One region of the Lysinibacillus sp. CTST325 genome, then DNA from elsewhere that is predicted to be linked to it. Evidence: predicted binding sites of a transcription regulator. Region 1 holds the regulator's gene; the other holds the start of a gene.
What was found. The regulator Rex, encoded in region 1, represses fermentation and respiration genes when NADH is low (regulators of the CRP and FNR family bind a similar motif). The targets are predictions, from matches to a motif close to TTGTGAAATATTTCACAA.

Region 2: a site for Rex is predicted at 4,448-4,465, ahead of yeiL (transcriptional regulator YeiL). Genes of this name have one in related genera too.

What each region holds. Positions count from the first base shown of each region.
Region 1 is NZ_BAAFHO010000019.1:16,965-24,483, reverse strand. It holds gene groL (chaperonin GroEL) at 1-937, opposite strand, end outside; gene groES (co-chaperone GroES) at 1,077-1,361, opposite strand; gene ACYQ73_RS25550 (CPBP family intramembrane glutamic endopeptidase) at 1,537-2,301, shown strand; gene tatC (twin-arginine translocase subunit TatC) at 2,387-3,208, opposite strand; gene ACYQ73_RS25540 (twin-arginine translocase TatA/TatE family subunit) at 3,225-3,410, opposite strand; gene ACYQ73_RS25535 (redox-sensing transcriptional repressor Rex) at 3,744-4,379, opposite strand; gene ACYQ73_RS25530 (ABC transporter ATP-binding protein) at 4,609-6,552, shown strand; gene tsaD (tRNA (adenosine(37)-N6)-threonylcarbamoyltransferase complex transferase subunit TsaD) at 7,156-7,519, opposite strand, start outside.
Region 2 is NZ_BAAFHO010000002.1:141,204-148,722, forward strand. It holds gene ACYQ73_RS06135 (hypothetical protein) at 432-632, opposite strand; gene ACYQ73_RS06140 (hypothetical protein) at 1,356-1,655, shown strand; gene ACYQ73_RS06145 (O-methyltransferase) at 1,673-1,945, shown strand; gene ACYQ73_RS06150 (oxalate decarboxylase family bicupin) at 2,013-3,188, shown strand; gene ACYQ73_RS06155 (MFS transporter) at 3,237-4,388, opposite strand; gene yeiL (transcriptional regulator YeiL) at 4,490-5,152, shown strand; gene ACYQ73_RS06165 (hypothetical protein) at 5,159-5,449, opposite strand; gene ACYQ73_RS06170 (diaminopimelate dehydrogenase) at 5,810-6,790, shown strand; partial or broken gene ACYQ73_RS06175 (GNAT family N-acetyltransferase) at 7,269-7,519, opposite strand, start outside.

The DNA of each region.
Region 1 (7,519 bases):
TAATATCAGCTGATTTAAGGTCTAAGCCTAATTCTTCTGTAATTACTTGACCACCTGATAAAATTGCGATATCTTCAAGCATTGCTTTACGACGGTCGCCAAATCCTGGAGCTTTAACCGCTACAGCATTGAATGTACCACGTAGTTTGTTCACTACAAGTGTTGCAAGAGCTTCACCTTCAACATCTTCAGCAATGATTAATAGTGGACGACCTTGTTGTACCACTTGTTCTAATAATGGTAATACTTCTTGGATGTTTGTAATTTTTTTATCAGTAATTAAAATGTATGGGTTATCTAATACCGCTTCCATTTTATCTGTATCTGTTACCATGTAGTGTGATGCATAGCCACGGTCGAATTGCATACCTTCAACTACATCAAGTTCAGTTGTGAAGCCTTTAGATTCTTCAATTGTAATAACACCATCGTTACCCACACGTTCCATTGCTTCTGCAATTAATTGCCCTACTTCATCATCAGCAGCAGAGATTGCCGCAACCTGTGCGATTTCCTCTTTGTTGCTTACTGGGCGAGAAATAGCGTGTAATTCTGTAAGGGCTGCTGCAACTGCTTTGTCGATCCCTTTACGAATGCCTACAGGGTTTGCACCAGCTGTTACGTTTTTCAAGCCTTCACGAATAATTGCTTGCGCTAATACTGTTGCAGTTGTTGTACCGTCACCAGCGATTTCGTTTGTTTTAGAAGCAACTTCCGCTACTAATTTTGCACCCATGTTTTCGAATGGGTTTTCTAGCTCGATTTCTTTTGCAATTGTTACACCGTCATTTGTAATAAGTGGTGAACCGAATTTTTTTTCTAAAACTACATTACGACCTTTAGGCCCTAAAGTAATTTTTACTGCGTTTGCTAATTTATCTACACCTTGTAACATTAATGAACGAGCGTCTTCTGAGAATTTAATATCTTTTGCCATTTGAATTTACCCTCCTGAAATGGAATATTCGTTAAGCTTCATCAATATATTTATAGAAATTTTGCCAAACTGTCATTGTCACCTATCTATTTATTTATCTGTGACAATCACTAAAGGCATTTACTTTAAAAGTATTAACTTATTCAATAATTGCAAGAATATCGCTTTCGCGTAAAATTAGGTATTCATTACCTTCATATTTAACTTCTGTACCAGAGTATTTAGAGAAAATAATGCGGTCGTCAACTTTTACGTCAAGCTCTACACGTTGCCCGTTCTCTAAAATACGACCCGTCCCAACTGCTACAACTTTACCTTCTTGTGGCTTTTCTTTTGCAGAGTCTGGCAGCACAATACCGAATGCAGATTTTTCTTCTACCTCGATTAGTTCGATTACAATACGATCTCCTAGTGGTCTTAACAAGTGAAACAACCTCCTATTAATTAAAATATATACTTGAAAGTTTATTAGCACTCTATCTAGTCGAGTGCTAACACAATTATTATGATAATCAATCACACTTTTTTTTGCAAGTCAGAACTTCGAAAAATTTTGTTTTCTTTCCATATTCCTCTACAATAGAAAGGTAGCATAATGAATGGAAAGGATTTTGACTGTGAACAATTCTCAAAAAATAAATAAACATAAAAAAACAGCCCTTTATGTTTTACTGATCTATATCCTCATGCAACTATCAGGTATATTGCTGGCAAAACCGTTTCACAAGATGGTTATGAGTACAACCGGTTTACCTAGTGAGCAAGCTGCTCCGCTTACGCAAGGCTGGTATATCGCTCTTAGCTTTGCCATTGCGTTAATTCTAAGCTTAATCCTAACATCTCGCGATAAAGCGTTTTGGGATATTTATCAAGGAAAGAAAGAAACTATTCCACTATCAATTATGTGGGGAATTATCGGTTTCTTCTTAGTTTTCATCGGCCAAATGATTGGCGCAGCTATCGAAATGGCTATATTCGGTATCCAAGGTGGATCGCAAAATACGGCAGATATTGTAGCTATTGCAAAAGGCGCTCCTATTGCAATATTAGCGATTGTTGTATTTGGACCAATATTAGAAGAGTTCGTCTTCCGTCGTGTTATTTTCGGATCGCTTGTCCAAACAACTAATTTCTGGGTAGCCGGTATAGTAAGCGCCATTTTCTTTGCACTTATTCATTTCGACTTCACACATATTTTGCTTTATACAATTTGCGGATTGATTTTTGCCTTCTTATATCACAAAACAAAACGCATTTGGACATCCATTATCGCCCATGTCATGCTGAACGGTTTTGTGACACTTGTACAATTGTATGCAGAACCATTGCAAAAGTTTCTTGAACAACTAGAAAAAATGCAATAAAAAATCAGTGGGCGTTTTTCTTCCACTGATTTTGACCTCTATAAACGAAAGCCCGATGCTAGTAATATGCATCGAGCTTCTACTATTATTGATTTAATTCTTCGATTTGACGTCGCTGCTGTTCAAGTGCCTCTTCGACCAGGCGTTTTTGCTCAGCTTCTTGTTCTTCCTTCATTCGCATTTCCTCTGATTTTAAGTACTTCTTATAGCCAATACGGGAAATCATAATGCTAATTTCATAAAGCATAAATAACGGTACTGAAACCATTAAGTGTGAAGCTAATTCAGGTGGTGCGATTAGAGCAGCACAGACAAATAAACCAAAGTATGAGTACTTACGAACACGAATTAGTAACTCAGGAGATAAAATCCCAATACGTGAAAAGAACAAGACGACAATCGGCAATTGGAAAAGAAAACCAAACGGTATTGTAAGCTTAAATAAAAACGAAAAATATTCATGTATGCCAATCGTTTGTTGAATCTCCAATTCGTTTGATAAATTCATCATAAACTTTATGACATAAGGGAATAGTAAAAAATATGAAAAGGACAACCCTGCTAAAAATAATAAAAAAGAATACGGTATATAGCTTAAAGTTGCTTTTCGTTCTACGTCCCTTAATCCTGGGCTAATAAATGCCCACAATTGATACATCAATACTGGCGAAGATAGAATAAATGCTATTAAAAAAACGACTTGGATATAAATTGCAAGTGGTGTTACTACATCAAACGCATGAAGTGTTATATTGTAAGACTCTCCAGTGATTTGAAGGTATTTAACAAGCGGCTTTGCAACAAAGAAGCCGCCAGCCATAGCTAGAACAAAGAAAACGGCAACAATGAAAAGCCGTTTTCTTAATTCTTCTATATGTTCAATGACAGTTAGATCTTTTGGATTCATTCCTCAACATCCTAACTTACTTATCTAATTCTTTCTTTTTCTTGTCATCATCATCTTCGTCGGCTAAACCTTTAGTAGCATTTTTGAATTCACGTAATGTCGAACCAAATGCTTTACCAAGCTCTGGTAACTTCTTAGGACCAAAAATTAGTAATGCGACAATTCCGATAATAATGAGGCTCATAGGACCTATACCACCCATTAAAGCCACCTCCTCTTTATATCCATCATTTTAACGCATAATTCGCCTTTTTGCTAACTAATTAAATGTGAAAGTTTTTCGTCAATCTCTCATTTTTTACATATTTCTATTTGACAGAAACTGTGAGCATACTATCAATTATGCCTCGGCATAATTGCCGCTGTCGCGCAGATAAACAATGCCGCTGTCTCTACAGATAAATTGCCACAGGACGTGGCGTTCTTAAACTGAGTTCCTCTATTTCAGCGGATCTTTGTACACCCGCTGAAAAACATCTCACCAACTATAAAAGTGAGACACACCCGCTGAAAGAAGTTAAATTATGTACAATTATCACTCTTCCTGATTACGAATTAAATAAATGAGTGCCTGCAATTCTACCGACAAATCGATTGTTAAAAGTTGCATTTTATCTGGTACAGTAATACGCTCCGGCGTAAAGTTCAAAATTCCTTTTGCGTCCATCGCCGCTAATCTATCAGCCATTTTCTGTGCAGAGCGTGGTGATACTGTTAAAATTGCAAGCTCCGCTCCATATTCTGCATATTTTTCTTCCAATAAATCAGGATGAAAAACAGGAATATTGCTAATCATCTTCCCTTCCTTCGGGGCCTTTGAGTCAAATGCCACAACGATATGGGTATTATGATTTTTTTGGAAATTGTATTTTAATAAAGCACTACCTAAATTCCCTACACCAATTAACGCTACTTTTGTCGCTTCATGTTGATCGAGCGTTTGACTAAAAAATTTCAAGAGATGCTGAACATCATAGCCATATCCCTTTTTCCCAAGCGCACCAAAATAAGAAAAATCACGACGAATAGTTGCAGAATCAATTTTCATCGCTTCACTCAGTTCCTTCGACGAAATACGTTCCATGCCTTCTTGTGCAAAGTTTTGGATAAATCGATAGTAAAGAGGAAGTCTTTTCGTAGTGGCTTGTGGAATTTTTAATTCTTGTTTCAAACTTTTTCCTCCTTATAGAGTATCAAATCTATTTATGATACACACTTAATTACCTATTTCTAAGTTTATAATATTCATTGGAGGATTTCTCTTTAGTTAATGGCGTTTTTACGCCACTAACTAAAGAGAAATCGTTTCAATCTTACATGACAGCTTGGAATAAGTAAAGCATCGACATTGCAAGGCAATCGCTCATCTATTACACTAAGGAAGAATTGAGGTGTCAAGAATGATTGTTTTACAGGTCAATCAACTATATAAATCCTTCCTTGCAGATGAAATTTTAAGTGGCGTAAAATTAGAGGTTCAACATCGTGATCGCGTTGCATTAGTAGGTCGTAACGGTGCTGGTAAGTCTACTTTACTTAAAATAATTGCTGGTCAAATGTCATATGACTCTGGCGATATTATTATCCCTAAAGGTATACAAATTGGGTATTTAGAGCAGCATGCTGGATTAAACTCAACATTGTCGATTTGGGATGAAATGATGACGATTTTTGAGCCGCTCATTACCCAAGAACAAGCAATCCGATCATTAGAACAACAAATGGCCGACCCTGCTGTTTATGAAAACCCTACTTTATATGCAAAAATAATGTCTGAATACGATCAATTGCAACATAACTTTAAGGATGCAGGTGGCTATCAATATGAATCTGATACACGTTCTGTGCTTCATGGCATGCAGTTTTATCATAATGATTACGAAAAGCCAATTAGCTCACTATCAGGGGGACAACGAACTCGGTTAGCGCTTGCTAAGCTTTTGTTAAGTAAACCTGACCTATTAATACTCGATGAACCTACTAACCATTTAGATATCGAAACCCTCTCTTGGTTGGAATCATATTTAAAAGGCTATGAAGGGGCTATTCTAATTGTTTCCCATGACCGCTACTTCTTAGACCAGGTTGTGTCCATTGTCTACGAAGTCTCTCGTCATCGCGTCACAAAATATACAGGCAATTATAGTGCCTATTTAGATGAAAAAGCTAAAAATTATGAGCGTGATTTGAAGCAATATGAACGTCAGCAAGATGAGAAGGCCAAGCTTGAGGAATTTATTCAAAAAAACATTGCTCGTGCTTCTACTACTAAAATGGCACAAAGTCGTCGTAAAATGCTTGAACGAACAGAATGGATGGAATCTCCTGATGGTGATGAAAAATCAGCAAGCTTCGGTTTTACAATTGAGCGCCCAAGTGGTAACGATGTATTGTCTGTTGATGACTTAGCGATAGGTTATAGTGATAAGAAAATATCAAGCGGCATCACATTGCGCACTTTCCGAGAAGACCGTATTGCACTTGTTGGACCAAATGGTGTTGGTAAATCAACTTTATTAAAAACCATCGTCAAAGATTTACTACCACTCTCTGGAGAGATTCGCTATGGTACAAATGTTCAAATTGGTTATTATGATCAAGAGCAGGCCAAGCTATCGAGCAATAAAAGTGTGCTAAAAGAGCTATGGGATGAATGGCCTTTAATGAATGAAAAAGATATTCGCACGGTGCTAGGTCGTTTCTTATTCAGTGGAGATGATGTAGATAAAATCGTGTCATCTCTATCTGGTGGAGAAAAGGCTAGACTCGCATTAGCTAAGTTGATGATGCAAAAGGCAAATTTCTTAATTCTCGATGAGCCTACCAATCACTTAGACTTAGATAGTAAAGAGATACTGGAAAACGCACTGATCGATTATCCTGGAACGCTCTTGTTTGTATCGCATGACCGATATTTCATCAATCGAATCACTACTAAAGTAATCGAACTATCCGGCGATGGTTCCTTTGAGTACTTAGGTGACTATGATTATTATCTTGAAAAGAAACAAGAACTATTGGAAATTGCACAAATGAAGGCTGCCGCTCAACCGCAAGTACAAACGGATGTATCCGAGAAGCTCTCTACCTCTAAAATTGATAAAGAGGCTAAAAAACGGGAGCGCCAAATTAGACGCACGCTTGAGGAACTAGAGGGGAAAATGCAGCAAGTAAACCTTGAAATAGCTCGCTTAGAAGAAGCTCTTTGCGATCCCGAGATTTTCACAGACCACGAAAAAATTACACAGCTTCAAGAGGAATTATCAACTGCTAAGGAACAGTATGAGTTATTCGAAATGGAATGGCTTGAGCTAAGTGAAGAACTTGAAAATATTATTTTATAACATCCCTCTTGAGGTGGAATAAACTTGTAAAGCCATGCGCCATGTCGCATGGCTTTTACTTTACTCGCGTTGATTTTTCATATATATTGGTCAAGTGCTATTTTTCGACAAAAAATGCCCACAACTTTATACACACTATCAATCTAGTAATACCAACATATCAACAGACTTTTCCACATTGTCCACAATTCAAAAATATTTTATTCACATCATTTTGTACAAAATAGGCTACTATATATTGAATAATCACAAGTTATGCACAAGTTATCAACATTTTGTGCATAAGTACGAATGTTCGCTGTTTTATTTCTACCTTACCTGTGGATAATTTTCTGAAAAATTTGTCAACTAATTGGATTCAAATTTTCTTATAGACACTGTTTTCTCAACAATTTTTTCACAAAAACAAAAAGAGATATTTTAGAATCAAATCTAAAACACCTCTTTTTCTAAAATCAATTATGCCTCAGTCCAAAATCGGCTTTATGCTTGGACACCCGCTGAAAAGTAGCTTAAATCCGCAGTCATCTACCACCTATAGAGATGGGAGACTTCTGTACCTGTCGCTACGCTTTCGCTACAAAAAACATTTGCTGAAAAAAGTTATACCCAGGATTTTAACTCCATTCCAGGGCGACCGTTCATTGATAAATTGCCTCGAATACCTGCTTCAAACATCGGTGTTGCTGCTGCCCCTATCATAGCGGCATTATCTGTACACAGCTTTAATGGCGGCACGAAAAATGGTATTTCTTCTTCAGTAAATACCGACTCAAGTGATGTACGTAAGCCCTTATTAGCCGCTACACCACCAGCTGCAATAACCTGTTTTACTTTATATTCGCGAGCTGCCCGTAATGTTTTCGCCGTTAATACTTCAACTACGCTATCCTGAAACCCTTTGGCAACGGCAGTCGGACAAATTTCTTCACCGCGTTGGTCCATGTTATGCTTATAATTAATAACC
Region 2 (7,519 bases), on a different contig from region 1:
TTAATGTTAGAACCATCGAAACAATGCCCCTAGTAAGGGTAAACATATTTTTTACATCCTTCATTCCTATAAGGGCTAAGAAAAAAGAAAGTATTGTTAATAGTAATACAACACTCAATGGATGGAAATGAAAGTGTGAGACAAAGAAACTTTTTAAATTTGCTGAGCTAGTACTTACTATGAAGAAAAAAATTATACAACATAAAGACATTAAGAATGACAACAAATTTATATTCATTACCATACACTACCTCTTTTTTACATAACTTAAACGAAATTTATATAAATTATGTTTCACACTCTGGGATTTATAAATCTAAATAGAGCCGCGAGTCCACTAATAGGGAAGACATTCTAATGAACATTTTGAGGAAAGAAACGAATAAAAAGGTCATTCGGCTGGAAGTGACCCAAAGTTTAACTATAAGAGACTATTTAAACTTATCAACTTTCTTAACTTTCATTGAAGCTACTTCTCCGCAATTCGTACAAATAGTCAAAATTAGTGGAGAACTCGAAAAATGGAGCATATCGAGCTTAATGGGTTTTACTTTTGCCATAGATCCGCCTAATTCACCTTGTGCGAAGGAATCACTACCACAAGCCTTACAAACTAATTTATTATTTTCCATGTTACCACCTCGTTATGAAATATATGTAAATTTTAACATAGAAATAGCCGCAGTGTCATCATAAGCTACAGTAACCAAATGAACAATATGAGTTTTAAATGAAAAAAAAGAACGATTAAAACTTCGCTCAAAAAAATAATTTATTTATTATTTAGGTCTAGTTACTTTTTTAAAATTTAAATTTGTTGAATATGCCACTGAGGAAAATGAAGACAGCCTTTAGTAAAGCAGGAATAGATACTCCGTTTATCGGTACAACTCCTTATTTTTATCTTTATTATAATATGAAATGCCGCGGCCTTTGCACATACTACAGCTCAGATTTGAAAGAGAATAAACTTACATTTGATGATTCATAAGCGAAGGGTTTTGCGGACCTCAGATACTACTGGATATATCTAGAAAATTAAAATAAAGGTGGGATAGCAAACTGCAATGACGTTTGGGGCGATGCATAAGGTAAGCTATCCCGAAGTAAATATATGTAAAAGCAATTGATAACATTCCAACTGTAAATATGATTAAAAAGGGAATATAAAATGAGATGGGCTATTACTAAACAAGCATTTTAGGGAGGCGTCAGGTTAAAACCGTTTACATAAGTAGCGATTACTTTGAATATAAAAACGTACCTCTATTTAGGGATGTGATGTTTAACAAAGGAATTTTAAGAAAAAAGCGAATATGATTAAGAATTAAAAATCTAAAGGGTGGTTTGTAATTATGTTAACGAAATATCGCTCCAATACATATATTCCGGAAATGGTGAAGGCAAGTAAAATGTTAGCCCATAGACATGATTTCGAGTATTCTTGCTCAGATGAGGCAGGAAGATTGTTGTCAGTGTTTGTTGGTCAAATCACACATGGGACAATTCTTGAAGTCGGGACTGGCTACGGCGTAAGTAGTGCTTGGATTCTTTCTACCATTGCACCAAACGTACAGTTTGTCTCAGTGGATCGTGCAAAGGAAAAATCGATGCTACTACTCAAACAATTCGTCATCAGCAGGCAGAATTTTTAGTAGGTGACTGGAAAGAAGTGATAGCAAAAGGTCCTTTCCAGTTTATTTTTGCTGATGCAGCTGCTGCTAAAACAATTGAAGGCGAACAACTATTGGACGCATTAGCTGTTGGAGGTATGTTAGTAATGGACGATTTTACGCCAGAACAACATTTTCCAGAGGAATGGAAAGGGAAACCAGATAAGGTCAGGAACTTTTGGTTAAATCATCAGGAATTAAGAGCTACAGAAATTTATTTAACAGCAACATCCTCTGCTATCCTAGCAACTAAGCTGAAAGGAAAAGAATAATCCAAGTAAAGAATCCATACATATTTAAATAACGATTTCTTTATGAAGAGGTGAATCATTGGAGAACATGCCAGATGGCTATTCTTATGTTCCGCAGCCTATTCGGAAAGATGGTGCAGGGTGGGTGGATAAAGGGCCGAGAGATATTATGAGGGATCTGGAAAATCCTGATATGCTTGTCCCTCCAAAAACAGATGCTGGACTTGTACCGAATTTGAAATTCTCTTTTTCTGATACGCATATGGTTTTAAAAAATGGCGGTTGGTCTCGAGAAATTACTGTTCGTGATTTGCCAATTGCCACTACATTGGCAGGTGTCAATATGAGTTTGACACCAGGAGGAGTACGTGAGCTGCATTGGCATCAACAAGCTGAATGGTCGTATATGCTTCTTGGTCATGCACGTATTACAGCGGTCGATCAAAATGGGCGTAATTTTATTGCCGATGTAGGACCGGGGGATTTATGGTATTTCCCGCCAGGAATTCCGCATTCCATACAAGGTCTTGAAGATGGCTGTGAATTTTTGCTGGTGTTTGATGATGGGCATTTCTCAGATCTTAGTACATTCTCAATATCTGATTGGTTTGCTCATACTCCTAAAGATGTGCTGTCCTCTAACTTTGGTGTTCCTATGAGCGCTTTTAAACATATCCCGAAAGAACAGGTCTATATTTATCAAGATAAGGTTCCAGGACCTCTAGACACACAAAAAGTACAATCCCCATACGGTACAGTCCCTCAAACCTTCAAACATCGCCTGCTTGCCCAAACTCCTATTAAAACTCCTGGTGGAAGTGTTAGAATTGTGGATTCGACAAACTTTCCTATTTCTAAAAATATCGCCGCAGCGCTTGTTGAGATTAAGCCTGGTGCAATGAGAGAGCTGCATTGGCACCCAAATAATGACGAATGGCAATATTACCTTCAAGGGCAGGGGCGTATGACGGTGTTTGCAGCAAATGGTGTGGCTCGAACATTCGATTATCGTGCAGGAGATGTTGGATACGTGCCGTTTGCAAATGGTCACTACATTGAGAATACCGGTACGGAGACATTATGGTTCCTTGAAATGTTTAAAAGTGATAGATTTCAGGATGTTTCGTTAAATCAATGGATGGCCCTTACGCCATCTGAGTTAATTCAAAGCAATTTAAATGTTGGTCCTGAACTTCTTAATGTGTTAAGAAAGGAAAAGTGGCCGGTTGTAAAGTATCCTGGATTTTCTTATTATCCAAGATGAGCGTATAGATAAGCAGGTAGGAAAGAGATTCTTTCCCACCTGCTTATTTTAATATTGATATTTATTTCTAGTAGCAAGCAAAATACCGATTGCTGGAACAGTACAAATAAGCATTGCTGCAAATGATAGTCCAGGCGAAATCTCGTATAAATAGCCGCCTAAAAATGTAAGGATCGCTGTACTTAATCCCATTGCTAATGCAGAATAAATACCTTGTGCATTTGGAATTTGCTCCTTCGGCAATGTTTTTGTTAAATAGCTGATAAAAGCGTAATGCGCGAGCGCAAAAGATAGTGCATGTAATGTTTGAGAAGCGATAAATACCCAGACATTCGGGAAGAGGTAAATGAGTAGCCAACGTAATGATGAGCCACTTGCTGCTAAAAGTAATAAAGAAGATGAGCGCCATTTTTTAAATAGTGTATCAGCCTTCATAAAGTATAAGATTTCACAAATAACGGCGATGTTAATAATCATCCCCATGTAGAATGGGTCAACATGTAAATCACCTAAATAAATATAGCCGTAGCTGTAATAAGAAGCGTGTGCGCCTTGTAATAGGATTACGATTAATAAAACAATTGGGAAACCTTTCATAGTCCATAATGTTTTCATCGACAATGAATTTGCACGTTGTTCTTTTGTTGGTATAACGAGTAACTCTTTCGGTGTAGCCATTTGCTGCATCAACAGCATACCGATCAGGCCGACCACCATACTCCAAAAGATAATGTTATTGCCAAATGCACCTGTCAGCATACTAATGATTAATACTGCAATGACAAAGCCAAGGGAACCATAGGAGCGGCTTTTACCATAGTGTACATTTCCATGCTGGACGAGCGTTGCCGCACTACTTTCAACGGCAGGTAGCAGTGCTGGATAGAAAACGCTAAATAAAAGGGTCACAATAAGAAGCGAGATAAAGCTCGTGCTTAGTAAGTAAAATAAAGTTGTGATTAGGGCACCTATTGCTAAAATACTAACGAGTCGTTTATTATTCACATATTTTGCAAGAGTCGGGAAGAAAAAAAGATTTGAAGTTGCACGTGCTAAAAGACCACAGCCCATTACGATGCTAGCCTGTGAAACTGTAAGATGTTTGGCATCTACAAGCCAACCAGTCCAGTAAGGTAAGAAAATACCCCATGTAAAGAAAAATGCAAAGAAATTTTGAGAAAGCCATCGTTGATTGTTCATAAATTTTCCGTACCTCCAATTTAACTAAGTTGAATAATAGCACGTTCATCGGTACAATAATGTGAGATATCTCACATTATTTCGGAGGAGAGAGTAAAATAATGCATATACTGACAGCTGAGGAACGTTCATACTATCTTGATAAATATCCAATAGATGATTTTTTTTCTTTTGAAATTGATCCATTTTTAGAAATATGTAAGTTTGACAAAGGTGAATGGATTTTTCAAGAAGGGTCATTTCCAGATACGTTATATTACATGATCGAAGGAAAGGCGAAGCTATACATGACACATAAAAATGGTAAGGTCTCGCTTATCGATTACTTGGAAGCACCACGTTTTATGGGGGAAATTGAGCTGCTTAATGAGGCAAGATATACGAAGGGGATTCAGACAGTAACCGAGACGATTTGTTTTTCGATTACACAGTCCTGCAAAGAAAAGTTACTCACGGATGTATTATTTTTACGTAAACTTTGTGTGTTTTTAGGGGAAAAGGCGTACAAAATGACGTCAAAATATACACAAAATCAAGCATTTCCGCTTGAAAATCGACTGGCTGCATTTATTCAATTTTCGTCAGATCAAGGAATCTATAAAGAAAAACATACGGAAATCTGTGAATATTTAGGGGTTTCCTATCGACATTTATTATATGTACTGGCACAATTTTGCGAAGAAAAAATCTTAGAGAAGAAAAAGAATGGCTATCACATTATGAATGAAAAGCGTCTTGCCAAATTGGCACAGGAAATACTGTGAGGAAAACTACAGCTTATTGTATTCACTTTTTTTAATCAACCAGCGGGCAATCTCCTTGCCGCTATGGTAGAAGTTAACCTCATCGACTCGTTGGTTTTGTACGGAGATATTTAGGGTTTCGTCTATAACGTCAAAAGGTATAACCCTTATATATTGGTGTTTGTTAGGTGAAAATCTTTTGTACTTTGCCTTAGCTTCCATGTGTGCTTTAGCAGATTTTTGTGCATTTTGGAATGGACAAGCAAGTAATTCTCCTTGTTCCAATGTTGTGCTAGGTGAATAGCAATTACTTTTCATTCAACATGCCCCCTTTGTCGTTAGTGTTATTGTACAAGACATGCGGTCGGAATAGTCTTCATTTACAAGTCTTTAACGAAAACTTAAAGGTTAGTCAATCAATTATGCCTTGGCATAATAGCGTCCGTAGGCTGTAACTTCTTTCAAAGGATGTTAGTACATCCTCTGAAAGAAGTTACATTAGTAAAATGTAACCGTATTCATGCCATTAACGAATAGAAATCATAGAAAATTTGTATAATTTCAAGAGAAAAACACGTACTCAAACTATTGTGAATTTTCCTAACAAAACGTATTATTGTAATTAGATTTAACGTGAAAGGTTTCACAGAGTCACGTAATCGCGAGGAGGAATTTTTAATGAGTGCAATTCGAGTAGGTATTGTAGGTTATGGAAATTTAGGACGCGGAGTAGAGTATGCTATCTCGCAAAATCCAGATATGGAATTAGTAGCGGTATTTACACGTCGCGATCCTTCAACTGTAAAAATTGCAAGTAATGCAAGTGTATATTTAGTAGATGATGCTGAAAAATTCCAAAATGACATTGATGTAATGATTTTATGTGGTGGCTCTGCTACAGATTTACCAGAGCAAGGACCACACTTTGCACAATGGTTTAATACAATTGATAGCTTTGATACACATGCGAAAATTCCTGAGTTTTTCGAAGCAGTCGATGCAGTAGCTCAAAAATCTGGAAAAGTATCAGTCATTTCAGTTGGCTGGGATCCGGGTTTGTTCTCATTAAATCGTATACTCGGGGAGACAGTTCTACCAGTAGGTACAACTTATACGTTCTGGGGAGACGGTTTAAGTCAAGGTCACTCAGATGCTATCCGTCGCATAGAAGGTGTTAAAAATGCAGTACAATACACATTACCAATTAAAGAGGCTGTAGACCGTGTTCGCAATGGTGAAAATCCTGAGCTGACAACGCGTCAAAAACATGCACGTGAATGCTGGGTTGTTCTTGAGGAAGGTACGGATGCTACAAAAGTTGAGCAAGAAATTGTGACGATGCCAAACTATTTTGACGAGTATGACACAACAGTAAACTTTATTTCTGAAGAGGAATTTAAAGCAAACCACACTGGCATGCCACACGGTGGATTCGTAATTCGTAGTGGTGAAAGCGGCGCTAACGAAAAACAAATTCTTGAATTCTCATTAAAGCTTGAGAGTAATCCAAATTTCACTTCTAGTGTTCTAGTAGCTTTTGCACGTGCAGCTTATCGCTTAAATAAAGTAGGAGACAAAGGTGCAAAAACAGTATTCGATATCCCATTCGGTCTGTTATCACCAAAATCAGCTGCTGAATTACGTAAAGAACTTTTATAATATACTATTCAAAATACCGATTATCATATTATTTGATAATCGGTATTTTTCATCTTTAGAGTCAATTTTGTCAATTAACATATAGCATAAGAAAAACTGTCCACAATTTAACTCATTATAAAAAACTAGGGATGACACAATTAACGACTGGCACAATCGCTAAAATTCACCCTGTTTCTGCGTTTAAGTCACGTAGCATAGTTGTGACTTTTGTAAGTGGACTCATCGCTACAAATATATAGGGCAGATTCTTACACTAACTATTCGGGTACATACGTATAAAACCATCGCCCAACGGTTGTATTAGGAAGAATATATTCACGTTTTGAAAGTGGAATCCTTGATTATCGTAAGCCAACGGTTCTCTTAGCTTACCGGAAATCGGTTTTTTCTTTAACTTTTTAATATTAGAAGAATGACTTTTTCTTCTTAAGAAAGTGTGTACCAGAAACAGCATCATTCTGTCTACTTAATAAGCTTACTTTGCGTTAATAAAGTAAACTAGATGATCAGTCCATTTGTCGTCCTCGTATATGAATCCTTTCCTGTGCATTCATAAACCATTCCAACACCTTCTGCTAACTTTATAGATGCTATATTATCAAGGTTTATATGAGCTTCTATTCGATGATAGTTTAATTTTTCAAACGCTAGAGCAATAGCTGCTTTTACAGCCTCTTTACCATAACCTTGTCTCCAAAAGTGGTTATGAATTGTATATCCGAACCT